4 regions of the Lactiplantibacillus sp. C232 genome follow, and region 3 is predicted to be linked to each of the others. Evidence: predicted binding sites of a transcription regulator. Region 3 holds the regulator's gene; each other region holds the start of a gene.
The links. The regulator NrdR, encoded in region 3, represses ribonucleotide reductase genes. The targets are predictions, from matches to a motif close to ACACNATATATNGTGT.

Region 1 (3,161 bases), on a different contig from region 3:
AATAACTCCCGATCGGGTAAACCTCCGCATCAATTTTCTGGAGCAAATCTTGATAAACTAAGGCCGCTTTATTCACGGCAACCACCCCTTTGTTATCGTTTTCATTTATGAATATAGACTTGTTTAGACAAGTTGTCAATATTTAAGTAATAACCCAATTAAATTTGTAGATTATACCAGACAGATCAAGTCTAGACATGTCTAGAGTTCACAAAATTCGAGCTTATATTTCAGTATTCAATAACTGCTTCATAATAAGTGCCAACACCTATACAGTATTGGTTGAACTAGCAGGATAGTCCGCACCACAATAAAAAATCGACATTCGCAGAGCGCTAACAGCAATCTCCAACCAATGTCGATTCTATATCTGATGATTTCATTAATATTACTATTTTCGCAATAAATCTTTCGCTTTCATTGTTGCTACTTCTTTTTTCATTTTTCTCTTTCGGTTCACGAGTGCATCTATCCAGATACCATTCAGCACGGCTTCGCCAACTAACAATACGGTTACTATTGATAATAAAGAGACCTCTTTTGTAAAAACAATGTAAATAATAAAGCCTAAAAAGCCAGCTCCCGGAATTGCCCCAAACCACCTTGGTAAGTATCGATCTAACATATAGAGCACTGCAACGACCAACATACCAATCAGAATTCCTTTAAAATCACTCATGTTGTTCCTCCCTAAAGTCAGTAATAATCTGTTTTGCTACCTCTAACGATAATTTCTCATCGATTACCAATTTCATAACCTTCGTTTCAAACGTATTTGCACCGTTGTCCTCAATAAAGTTAATTTTTTGAATAATCGTGTTTAACCGCATTCGCACGGTTGGATAACTCACTTGATAAATCTTAGCGAGTTGTTTTAGAGAACCTGAGGCAATAACCAATTGTTTAACAAATTCCTGATCCTCACGTTCTAAATTCACAAACCAGTCCATAGCATCCCTCTTTTTTAATATTGTTTATTAAACTTTGACATTGTTTATTATAATGTCAATAAAAAAGCATATATTTGATAACTGATACAATCCGGAGCTATTCAAATAAAGACGAGTACTCTAATCCAAAAGAATTACAGTACTCGCCTTATTTAGAATATTAACGCTACTAGTCTCAGTAAATTTATTAGCTGACCTTTAGTGATTCAATCCAAATGCCTGATTATCACTAGCATCCGCGCTAGCTGCATCACTAGCTGCTTGTTCTTCGGCCATCAACCGAGCGCGTTCATGTTTGTTATACCAAGGTGAAACAGTGAAAGCCAAGACATCGTTCATCAGATAAACGGAACTATTAATGAACATTGCTAGTGTCGCCGAACCTTGACGGAACGAGATGAACCAGAGGACCATTTGTGCTAAACCAGAGGCAATCCACCAGAAATACTGGTTGTTGTAACGGAGGAAGCAAATAACGCCGGCCGTTAAACAAATCGCAAAACTAATGGCATCGACCCATGGCCGGGGATCATCAGTTAAGGCACCAATAAGATAGCCGGAGATGGCATAAACAACTAAAGTTGCGACAATTGCGACGATCCACGTCTTACCCGTAAACTTCCGAATCTTTGAAACCATGTTGACGTTCCAATTAGCACTTAATAGTACTGGAATATCAAGCGTTACGACGTAGGCTAATTGTTCCCCAATGCTTAAATAGTTCTTAGCTGAAAAACCAACTACGATGAAGCAAGCGGCGGAGATGACGCCTAATAATCCATTGACTGACTTAGCCGCATTAATGGCTAACACACAAAGAACACCCAAAGTGGTCCCAATAAATGTTAAAATAGACAATGCTGTAATTGGCGCACTTACTAACGTCATTACTTGACATCCTAGGCTAAAATAGAATAGATAGTAGTTCTGTTGTGGCCAACCTTTTAGTTGGTGTGATAAGAATTTAAAATAATTACTCAAAATCATGCTCCTCTTTCCGTTTTCATATGCGGTTGTAGGTGTCTAGTTGGCCAACCAGTCACGTCACACTACTACATGTAGTGTTTCCGTTTAAAACAACACAATATATTGTATCATTATCTTGGCCGATGAAAAGGGTAAAATTCCAAATTTATATTGAATTGTTTACAATTAATCCAACTGCGCCCCGGCAATTTGGTATTTTTGGCGTGCTGATTTTTTTATATTTTTTTGATTTCGGCCTACTGATAGCGTTATCAATATCAGGTCAAAACAATGCGTTTTGTCGCAATACAATGCTTGCAGTATACTGGAGAGGAACAAACTTTTAGCATCACAATATAATTAATTTTTTTTGGAGGAACCTCATGATTACGCTTAAATCAGATCGCGAAATCAAAGGGATGCAAGCTGCCGGTGACATCATGGTTGGCCTGTTTCACGCCCTTGAAGACTACATCAAGCCCGGAATTACGACTTGGGATGTTGACCACTTTGCCTACGAATACATCGTTGCACACGACGCTACTCCTGGCGAACTCAACTTTGAAGGTTATAAGTACTCAACTTGTGTCAGCGTCAATGACATGATTTGTCACGGCTGTCCTAGTAAAGATATCTTGGTCAAAGATGGAGACTTATTAAAAGTTGATACCGTTATTAACTACCATGGCTACCTTAGTGACTCTTGCCACGCCTTTGTTGCTGGTACACCATCACCCGAAGTTAAAAAACTCATGGAAGTGACCCATAAAGCGCTATACCTCGGTATTGACCAAGCCGTTGTTGGCAACCGAATTGGTGATATCGGCTGGGCTATTCAGAATTACGCTGAAAACGAAATGGGTTACGGCGTTGTACGCGAATACATTGGTCATGGTATTGGACCGACGATGCACGAAAAGCCTGATGTTCCACATTATGGCGAAGCTGGTCACGGCACCCGTCTAAAAGCTGGTATGACCATTACTATCGAACCAATGGTCAATATTGGTGACTGGCGTTCTGGCGAAACTGCCGATGACGGTTGGACTGTTCGCACTTTAGATGGCAGTCTTAGCTGCCAATACGAGCACACCCTTGTCGTTACCGATGACGGTCCTAAGATTTTATCATCATTCGATAATGATTTTGATGCTAAATACTTATGGAATAAGTAATATCATTTAAATTATAATCACGAACAATCCCACCCTAGTTTAGTCACTTGCTAATCAGGGTGGGATTGTT
Region 2 (3,161 bases), on a different contig from region 3:
ACGTTTTCCCAGTTCCCCGGGGACCGGTAAACAGATACGCATGACTCGTCTGGTGGGTCATAATGGCATTTTTTAGTGTCTGGGTAATCATCTGTTGCCCGACAATCTCATCAAAGCGTTGGGGACGCCAAACCCGATATAGTGCCCGATACATGCGATTCTTCCTTTCTTACATCAGTCATACTTTGGTTATCATTACTTATTATAAGCCATTGTTTAAACGTCCTGAACAGTTAGCTTCCTGGTTGTGCTGCTTCCACTAACGATCAGTGTCGGTTATGCAAATTAAGCATCTAAGCGCACTTGCCAACGAGTCGATGCCCAGGCCTTTAACCACCTTTGTTAGGCGTTTGGTTATTCCTTCAACAAGCAGTGGCTTTAACTATCAGCCTGAAAAGCATCACCCAAATAACGTATTACTACTATAATAATAGGTAAATAAAAATAAACCAACCTATCAGCACGTTCAAAACTAGCACTCAATATTTAATTTAAATAAAAAGCTCTCAACCGAATGGCTAAGAGCTGTTACATTTCATAAAAACAAAAGGCACAAGATGAAGCAAACTTAGTGCTGCTTCCTTCCGGACCTGACACGATTCGTAAATCCACCCTTGCCTTTTGGCCTTGCGGCAAATACTATAATACATGATTTGCGCCACAATTACCAGCCATCGGCTTAATTTTTTTCAGCAGCTTCACGTCGTGCTTTTTTAGCCGCCTTTTTCCGTTTACGAATCCCACGGAAGAAGTTTTCCAACATCTCGCCGGCCGGACGTGCCAAGATGCGTTCATGAACCGTTACTTGATGATTTAACCGGGTATCATCCATCACCTGATACAAACTACGAACGGCGCCAGCCTTGGGATCACGGGCACCAAAGTAGAGTTCAGGTAGCCGTGCATTAATAATAGCCCCACTACACATCAAACATGGTTCCAAGGTGACATATAGCTGACAATCGGCTAATCGCCAACTATGCAAATATTCGCAAGCTTCCTGAATCGCAATAATTTCCGCGTGCATCGTTGCATCCTGACCATGCTCCCGTAAATTGTGACCACGGCCAATAATTTCACCCTGGTGAACGATCACGGCCCCAATCGGCACTTCGCCAATTAAGTAGGCCATCCGCGCTTCATGTAATGCTTCTTGCATCCAGTCTTCCGCTGTTGGTTCCGTCACGACTATCCCTCCTTTACACTTTGTAGGATGTAATACCCTTTGTCCTTCTTAATCACCTGACAATTACCAAAGGTCGTTTGCATCAATTTCTTCGCAGATGGTGCGCCCTGCTTTTTCTGTAAAACGACGGTGAGTGTTCCACCAACGACTAGCCGTGAAACGGCCCCCGTTAACATCGCATCCACCACTGCCTTACCTGCGCGCACCGGTGGGTTGGTGACAATCGCCGCGTAATTAGTCGCGGTCACTTGTTGATAGACATCAGACGTAAAAATATTGGTATTCGTAATTTGGTTCAAAGCAACATTTTTACGCGCTAAGCTTAGCGCTAACTCGTTCACATCGACCATATCAACCGTTCGTTCGGGTGATTGATACGCGAGCGCCATCCCAATGGGACCATATCCGGTTCCCAAATCTAGCATTGGGCCCGCTGGCAAATCAGTTGGATCAAACGCTGCAAGTAGTGTTCGTGAGCCGTAATCCACGGTACGCTTGGAGAAGACACCGTTGTCCGTCGTAAATTTAAACGAGTGATTAAAAATTTCAAAATTCCATTGCTTTTCATCATGCACAATATCCGGATTGTGTGTATAATAATAGTTGGTCATATTTATTTTCCTCTAAATTTCTGGTCTATATCTATGATAACTGATTCAGCGAGTGAACCACAAATAATTTAAAAAACTTTTTAGTCGGTTAAAAGCTGACACTAGCACAACATCTAGGGCTTGTGATTTTTACCACACCCTAGATGTTGTGTTTTTTGATTGTTTTTTTCACCACATGTTGTATACTAAATTTATCAGAAAAACGAGTTAGGATGATGAAAAATGAAAAAAGTTACTGTATTTACTAAAAACAACTGCATGCAATGCAAGATGACTAAGAAGTTCCTCACGGCGCACAATATTGCCTTTGAAGAGAAGAACATCAATACGAATCCTGAATACGTCGATTACCTGAAGAATCAAGGTTTCCATGCTGTTCCGGTCGTTGAAATCAATGGCGAAGACAGCATTGCCGGCTTCCGTCCTGATGCTTTAAAACAATTAGCTGTTTAGTTTGTTCACGCTTTTTTGCGTGGTTACATAGCTGGTTTACCCTTTAAAATATGATAAACGACCCACAATCATCAACCTACTGATTGTGGGTCGTCGATTTTGCCAGCCACAATTATACTGATAGAAAGAGGATTCCTTATGACCTTAAAAGATTTAAAAGACGTCACGTATTACGACTTAAATAATGAGATCAATATTCCCGTTAACAATCAGATTCCGCTCAACAAGGATCAGGAGGCACTTGCCGCTTTCCTTGAACAAAATGTTGAACCGAACACGATGAAATTTGATAGTCTTAAGGCGCGCTTTGACTACCTACGTGAACACGACTATTTGGAAACCCCTGCCATTGATAAGTATGATTTTAGCTTTATCGAAAAACTTTACGATTACTTGCGGTCGCAAGACTTCCACTTCAAGACGTTTATGGCGGCTTACAAATTTTATGCCCAATACGCCTTAAAGACGGATGATGGCGACTATTACTTGGAAAACTTTATTGACCGTGTGGCAATGAACGCCCTCTACTTTGCTGATGGTAATGAAGACTTGGCGATGGACCTGGCCGACGAAATCGTTCACCAACGTTATCAACCAGCCACCCCCAGTTTTCTCAATGCTGGCCGGGCCCGGCGTGGTGAATTGATTTCTTGCTTCTTGATTCAATCGACCGATGATATGAACTCAATCGGCCGGACGATTAACTCCGCGTTACAACTTTCTCGGATCGGTGGCGGGGTCGGTATTAACCTCAGCAACTTACGGGGTGCCGGTGATCCAATCAAGCATATCGATGGCGCTGCTAGTGGGGTCGTACCCGTCATGAAATTATTAGAAGACAGTTTCTCCTACTCTAACCAATTAGGTCAACGTCAAGGTGCCGGGGTCGTTTACCTTAGTGTCTTTCATCC
Region 3 (3,161 bases):
CTAAAAACTGGCGAACATCTGGATCTTGGTACACAGCTGTCATTAACGCCTCATACCGATGATTCAAGTTTTTCCGATTCATTAACGTCCGGAGTGTTTCTGAGATATTCTCCATGTTTTAGTCCTCCTTTTCCGAATTTGTCTCAAGCTTTGCTAGTCGATCAGCAAGCTGTTTGCGTTGGGCAGCAGTAATTTGTTTACCGGTCTGAGCTGGTTGCTTACCACTCTCAGTCTGTTGCTGTTGTTGGGCCCACTTTGGCATAATCTCCTTACGCGTCGGTCGATTGTTCTTGCGCCGTGTTGGTGTTGATTTCGGCTGTTTACGTTGCTTCAAATACATCAAAGCCGCTTCCGGCGTCGTAATGCCGTGTTGTTGCCAATCATTGGCGACTGTTTCTAGCAAATTACGATTAAGGGCAGCTAACTCCCGATTTTGCAATAAGTAGTAGATCACCATGTTGATGACGGCATTGGGTAATACCCCCCGACCAATTAAATCATGAACTAGTCGGTTCTCACCGCTCGTCACAAAACCATGTTTCTCCTGCTTCAAAGCTGATAAAAAGTCATACGGCGCTGTCTGCTTAGCATACGTCACGAGTTGCTGCTCAGCCGTTGAGAGCTGTGCTGAAGCCTTGTTATCCTTAGTGGTCGTCGTTGCAACCGTTGCTTCCGTAGCGACCTGCTGACTCGAAACTGCGGGCCGTTCATAGCGCCGCGCAATCAATAATTTCAATTGATTTTCATCAAACTGACCCGTTGTTAAACTAGCCACTTCACTGATTAACTTAGCCATCTCAATCTCACTGATGCCGTAGACCCGACTTTCCGTAATGATCAGTTGCCGTGAACTCGCAACCTGTTTGAGATCAACATAGTTCTGCTTCAAAATTTGCCCCAACAGTTGCCAGTCAAAGTCATCGTCACTGAGCACGGGCGAGTGATCCTCGGCCGGTTCATTGGCCGCCAATTGGGCGCGCACCTTTTGCACTGAAAGAGGTGGCGTCGTAACTTTTTGACTATCAACGTGAAACACATCTAAGATATTTGCCGTCACGTCTTTGGCAGCCGTCAAGTCAATCGGCTGTGCTGCAAAATCGCCAGCAAGTTGTTGATAACGTAACTCACCGACCGTATCTAACAATAGGACACTCAATAGATCATCCGCAAAGAATTGTAACGCCAGTAATGGTGCTTGTAATTGATAAATGTACATGGCACCCAATTCATCTTGTTGATAATAGCTGCGCAACAAGCCAGTTGCTTCAAGTTTACGCCGAGCCGCTAACACCGTCGGCAAGTCCACATTTAGGATGCCCAGCAGTTCCGCGTGACTGCGTCGATTGCTCAGCTCATTCTCGCTACTCTGTAAGCTACGTAACGCCGCGTACAAGCTATATGCCAATGGCCCCATCAGTGGCAAGTATAATTCCGCCAATACAGCTTGTTGCGCCGCACTGAGCGCTGGTGCTTGCGGGACCACTAACCCAGTTTTGGGTGTTAAGGGTTCATCATTTGGCATGTTGTTCACCATTCTTTTTAACTAATCTTTTTTTCGTTTAGGTGCGTGGGTCGTCTTCGCTGACGGTTTTGCCAGTTTGACCTTATCACGCTCCATCATATCTTGGAGTTCATTCAAGAAGACGTGCATATCCTTGAATTGCCGGTAAACACTGGCAAAACGAATGTACGAAATTTCGTCAATATCTGCCAATTGCTCCATGACATACTCGCCGATAACTTGGCTTGAAATTTCATTTTCGCCCAGTGACCGGACCTTATTTTCAACATCATCAACGACGCCCGTCATGGTTTCCATGCTAACGGGTCGTTTCTCGGCCGAGCGAATAATTCCGCGCAAGACTTTTTCACGATTGAATTCTTCGCGGGCACCATTTTTCTTAATGACTAATAATGGCGTGGCTTCGACCCGTTCAAATGTTGTGAACCGGAACCCACAGTTTTCGCATTCCCGGCGCCGTCGAATCACGCGACCATCATCAGTTGGTCGACTGTCAACCACGCGGGAGCCATTATGATGACAATGTGGACATTGCATAGACTTCTCACCCCTTGTAACAACTAACAATCAGTTTTTCTTTATTTAGTAATAGTTTTCAGCCATTTTAACACGGCTGCTTTAGTTTTATCAATGTTGGCCCCGTTATCAATGACAACGTCAGCCCTTGCGACCTTCTGTGCAAGTGGCATTTGGCTGTCAATTCGTGCCTGAGCCGCCTGTTGCGATAAGTGGTTACGCGCCATCAACCGCTGCAATACTACGGCGGGTGATGCCGTCACAACCAACACTTGATCACAAACATGTTGCCAGCCACTTTCAAATAACAACGGCACATCTAAAATAATTGCGTCGGGCTGTTGCTGGTTTGCCGCGACAATCGCTTCGAACATCGCGTACTGAATCGGTAACCGTGTAATTGCGGTTAAGTCTTGTAAAGCTTGAGCATCGTTAAAAACCAACTGGCCAAGCCATGGCCGATTCAGTCGCCCGTCTGCCAGCACTGCTTGCTGACCAAAGTGCGCCACAATCTTTTGGGTCGTCGGTTGGCCTGGCCCTTCAACCTGCCACGCGATTTTATCCGCATCAACGATTGGTAACTTAGTTGCCAGCAGCTTAGAAACAGTCGACTTACCAGTGGCAATGCCACCAGTCAATCCAATCAACTTTGTCATCTTGATCACCTACAACCGTTGTTCTAACGGGCAAAAATGGGTCCCTCGCTGTGCCACTTTGATTTTCTCAATAATTGTGCCACACCGTTCGCAAGGTTCCCCTTCACGACCATAGACGTGTAAGTGATTTTGAAACTGACCGGCTTCACCAAATGCCGTTGAAAATGAATGAACAGTGGTGCCGTGACCTTTAATTGCCATCGCCATTTCATCAATAATGTTTTGGCGCAATGTTGCAATCTCATCAGTAGTTAGTGAATTAGCAGGCCGCATTGGATGAATCTTACTCATCCATAGCGTTTCGTCCGCGTAAATATTCCCAATGCCCGCAATCTTACTTTGATCCAACAATAGTGGCTTGATCATCTTTTTCGACTTGCCAAAAGTGGCCGTCATATAAGCCAGTGTTAACTGTTCAGCAACGGGTTCCGGGCCAATTGTCCGCAATCCCGCCACCGTGTTTTCTT
Region 4 (3,161 bases), on a different contig from region 3:
GCATTGAAACCAAAATGTTGTCGACTGAGTTCGACAGCTTGCCGAACGAGTGTATAGGTGGCGGCGCTCACTTGAACGGGGTGTTGGCCCGCCGCCTGGTTGATTGCCATGACCTCAGAAACAGTCCGGTTGACAGTCAAGCGGTCTTCATATTGGTCGATAAGATCGCAAGCAGCTTGTAGGTACTGGTCACTATCACTACCAAAAAGGGTCAAATCAATGTCGGTACCGAGCGCGTGATGAGCTTGGTGTCGACGCTGCTGAGCGAGTGCAGGAATTGCTGTCTCGCCATTATAAGCTAAAGTTGTCATAAAACCAGTCCTATCTTTCATAAATGTCAACAAGTTCAGCAAACTGAATATTTATTCCCGCTCAGTTAGAAGTAGGCACAATTAAATCAGTTTCCCTGCACAGTGATCTAATTCGTGTTGAATAATTTGTGCTGTGAAGTCGTTGAATCGTTGTTGTTGCGGTTTAAAGTGTTGATCTTTATATTTCACCGTGATTTGGTGATAGCGGCTAGTCGGACGTTCACCAGGTAAGGACAGGCAGCCTTCCTTAGTCTCGTAAGTGCCGTGATGATCAATGATCTTCGGATTGATCATTGCAATTGCAAAGGGACCGAGTTGCACGACAATAATTTGTTTGTTGACCCCAATCATATTCGCGGCCATTCCAACGCAATTATCGGTGTGTGCGGCGAGGGTATCCAGTAAATCAGTCAAGACTTGAGTGTCTGCAGGGGTTGCTAAGTCAGCAGGGACACTAAGCGCGGCGGGATCATGCACAATTGGTCGAATCATTTGATGTTCCTCCATTGATTAGTCATATTAATTTAATTATAGAGAGCACGGTTGACAGAAGCAAGCCGTTCGCTAGTTGTCAGGCCCTAAAAAACACACCACACTCACACAAGTCAACGTGCAAATGTGGTGTGGCCTTCAATTAGTACGACAATTTAAATGTTGGCGTTAAGGTGCCCGCCTTTAAGGCGTCATTAGTTGTGGTGGGAACCTGGTTGTGTTCAGGCTGCCAATTTGGATCTTTAATCAGTGCGATATTAGTCCCTTGATAATTCATGGTCATTTGATTAGCGTCGTTGAGGGTCAGTTTTGCAACATTGTGATCGATTGTGAACGTGGCACGTGTATCACTTAACGTTAACGTTGCGCGACTACGAATGGGCGTATGTCCGCGTCGGAACCAAGCAACTTGATGATTGGTACTGAGGTACAGACTCATTGCTGGTCTAGCGCTGACCCAGCGACCTAAGAAATCCCGAGTCGTGACTGAGCGAACGGCGCTGACTTTTGATGTTGCTGGTTGAACGGTGGGCGTTTGTGTGTCAGTGGCAGAATGGCATCCTGTCAGTAGCCCTGTCAACAACAAGCCAACGATTATTCCCCTGCTTTTTTGCATAATTATTCTCTCCTCCAATGTCCACATCCCTCAATGAGGACTTAATTTCATTATAGCGAATCCGCCGCATGAGTTAAACAAAATAGTCATAAGTTAATCAGTTTACAACAACTTGGTTGTGTTCAGCTTAATTTTTAACGAATTAAAATTCGGTTTATGGCGTGTGAAAAATATTGAAAGCAAGCCGTATCAAGGTTGGTTCGGTAGTTAACGAGATTGATTAAATATTCTGATATTAGATAAAAAACAGTATAAAAAATATTTTTTAAATATTCCAAAGACGCACTAACCGGACGATTAAAGCGATTTGGTGTACACAACTGAAGGTGACAGTTAATTTTGGCAATGGGCAAGTTAATGGAAATGAGCTACTATATATAGTATTGATTCAAACAGAACGCACTATCAATTGTATTCAATCAATGACTTTGAAAAGTGGGGAATTAAGATGCTAACAACGACAACTAACGATATATTAGACCAATTACGGCCACTGACCGTCACAAAGCGGGGTGGCGCACAAACGAAATTTCATCCGTATAAAATTGACTTTGTCTTACGACGGTTGTTAGCGACTGATGACGAGGTACGGGTCGTCAAGCAGGCCCTTGTTGCCCAGTATCAAGATGCTGACAACATTGATACTCGGGAGCTACGTAGTACCATGATGCAGATTTTGAATGCGCAAGGCCTGACCGCGGCAGCTAAGGCATATCAGGATTACTTTGAAGCTGAACAGCAGCGGTTTGCGGCAGCAACTAATGTTCAAGGACGGATTGAAAAGTTGTTTGAGCGCGATGCCAGCGTTGTGCATGAAAATGCAAATAAGGATAGTACGATTTTTAACACGCAACGCGACTTAGAAGCCGGTGCTGCAAGTCGCGCCATGGGCTTGAAGATGCTACCAGATGTCGTGGCTAAGGCGCATCTGCGTGGCGATATCCATTGGCATGATCTCGATTATTCACCAGTCACGCCTGAAACGAACTGTTGCTTGATTGATTTTGACGGCATGTTCAAAAATGGGTATAAGATTGGGAACGCCGAAGTTGCCTCACCCCGGTCGATTCAAACGGCCACAGCGCAAATGGCGCAGATCATTGCCAACGTGGCTTCATTACAGTATGGTGGCTGTTCCGCTAACCGGGTCGACCAATTATTGGCTCCCTATGCGGCAATCAACTATCAAAAACATATGACTGATGCGAAAAAGTGGGTCCCTGCCGATCAGCGGGAAGCTTATGCGAAAGCCAAAACTAAAAAAGATATCTATGACGCGATGCAAGCCCTTGAGTATGAAATCAATACGTTATATTCGTCACAGGGCCAGACGCCGTTTACCACGGTCAATTTTGGTCTAGGAACTAGTTGGATTGAACGAGAAATTCAAAAGGCGATTCTCCAGATTCGAATCAAGGGACTCGGTAAGGAGCACCGAACTGCGATTTTTCCTAAATTGATCTTCACGATGAAGCGGGGGTTAAATTTAAGTCCGAATGATCCCAATTATGATATTAAAATGCTCGCGATTGAGTGTTCGACCAAGCGGATGTATCCCGACCTTTTAATGTATGACAAGATCAAGGAATTAACGGGGAGTTTTAAGACGCCGATGGGGTGCCGGTCCTTCTTACAAGGTTGGCGTGATGAAAATGGTGTCGAGGTAAACTCGGGCCGGATGAATTTGGGCGTGGTGACAGTCAACCTGCCACGAATCGCGTTAGCCGCACATGGGGACCAAC

Region 1: pnuC (nicotinamide riboside transporter PnuC) is a predicted target of NrdR. The motif match lies at 2,030-2,045, and genes of this name have one in related genera.
Region 2: MZO41_RS07405 (redoxin NrdH) is a predicted target of NrdR. The motif match lies at 1,934-1,949, and genes of this name have one in related genera.
Region 4: nrdD (anaerobic ribonucleoside-triphosphate reductase) is a predicted target of NrdR. The motif match lies at 1,788-1,803, and genes of this name have one in related genera.

The regions. Positions count from the first base shown of each region.
Region 1 covers NZ_JAMSKZ010000002.1:310,195-313,355, reverse strand. Annotated here, with positions in the region: gene treR (trehalose operon repressor) at 1-76, opposite strand, end outside; gene MZO41_RS03765 (hypothetical protein) at 392-679, opposite strand; gene MZO41_RS03760 (DUF2089 family protein) at 672-950, opposite strand; gene pnuC (nicotinamide riboside transporter PnuC) at 1,149-1,937, opposite strand; gene map (type I methionyl aminopeptidase) at 2,300-3,091, shown strand.
Region 2 covers NZ_JAMSKZ010000006.1:40,300-43,460, reverse strand. Annotated here, with positions in the region: gene dnaX (DNA polymerase III subunit gamma/tau) at 1-154, opposite strand, end outside; RNA gene ffs (signal recognition particle sRNA small type) at 540-626, opposite strand; gene tadA (tRNA adenosine(34) deaminase TadA) at 680-1,186, opposite strand; gene MZO41_RS07410 (class I SAM-dependent methyltransferase) at 1,189-1,797, opposite strand; gene MZO41_RS07405 (redoxin NrdH) at 2,020-2,250, shown strand; gene nrdE (class 1b ribonucleoside-diphosphate reductase subunit alpha) at 2,389-3,161, shown strand, end outside.
Region 3 covers NZ_JAMSKZ010000001.1:220,813-223,973, reverse strand. Annotated here, with positions in the region: gene dnaI (primosomal protein DnaI) at 1-115, opposite strand, end outside; gene MZO41_RS01095 (replication initiation and membrane attachment family protein) at 119-1,522, opposite strand; gene nrdR (transcriptional regulator NrdR) at 1,544-2,059, opposite strand; gene coaE (dephospho-CoA kinase) at 2,101-2,694, opposite strand; gene mutM (bifunctional DNA-formamidopyrimidine glycosylase/DNA-(apurinic or apyrimidinic site) lyase) at 2,704-3,161, opposite strand, start outside.
Region 4 covers NZ_JAMSKZ010000009.1:116,728-119,888, reverse strand. Annotated here, with positions in the region: gene MZO41_RS10130 (FAD:protein FMN transferase) at 1-311, opposite strand, end outside; gene MZO41_RS10125 (peptide deformylase) at 393-803, opposite strand; gene MZO41_RS10120 (lipoprotein) at 946-1,419, opposite strand; gene nrdD (anaerobic ribonucleoside-triphosphate reductase) at 1,868-3,161, shown strand, end outside.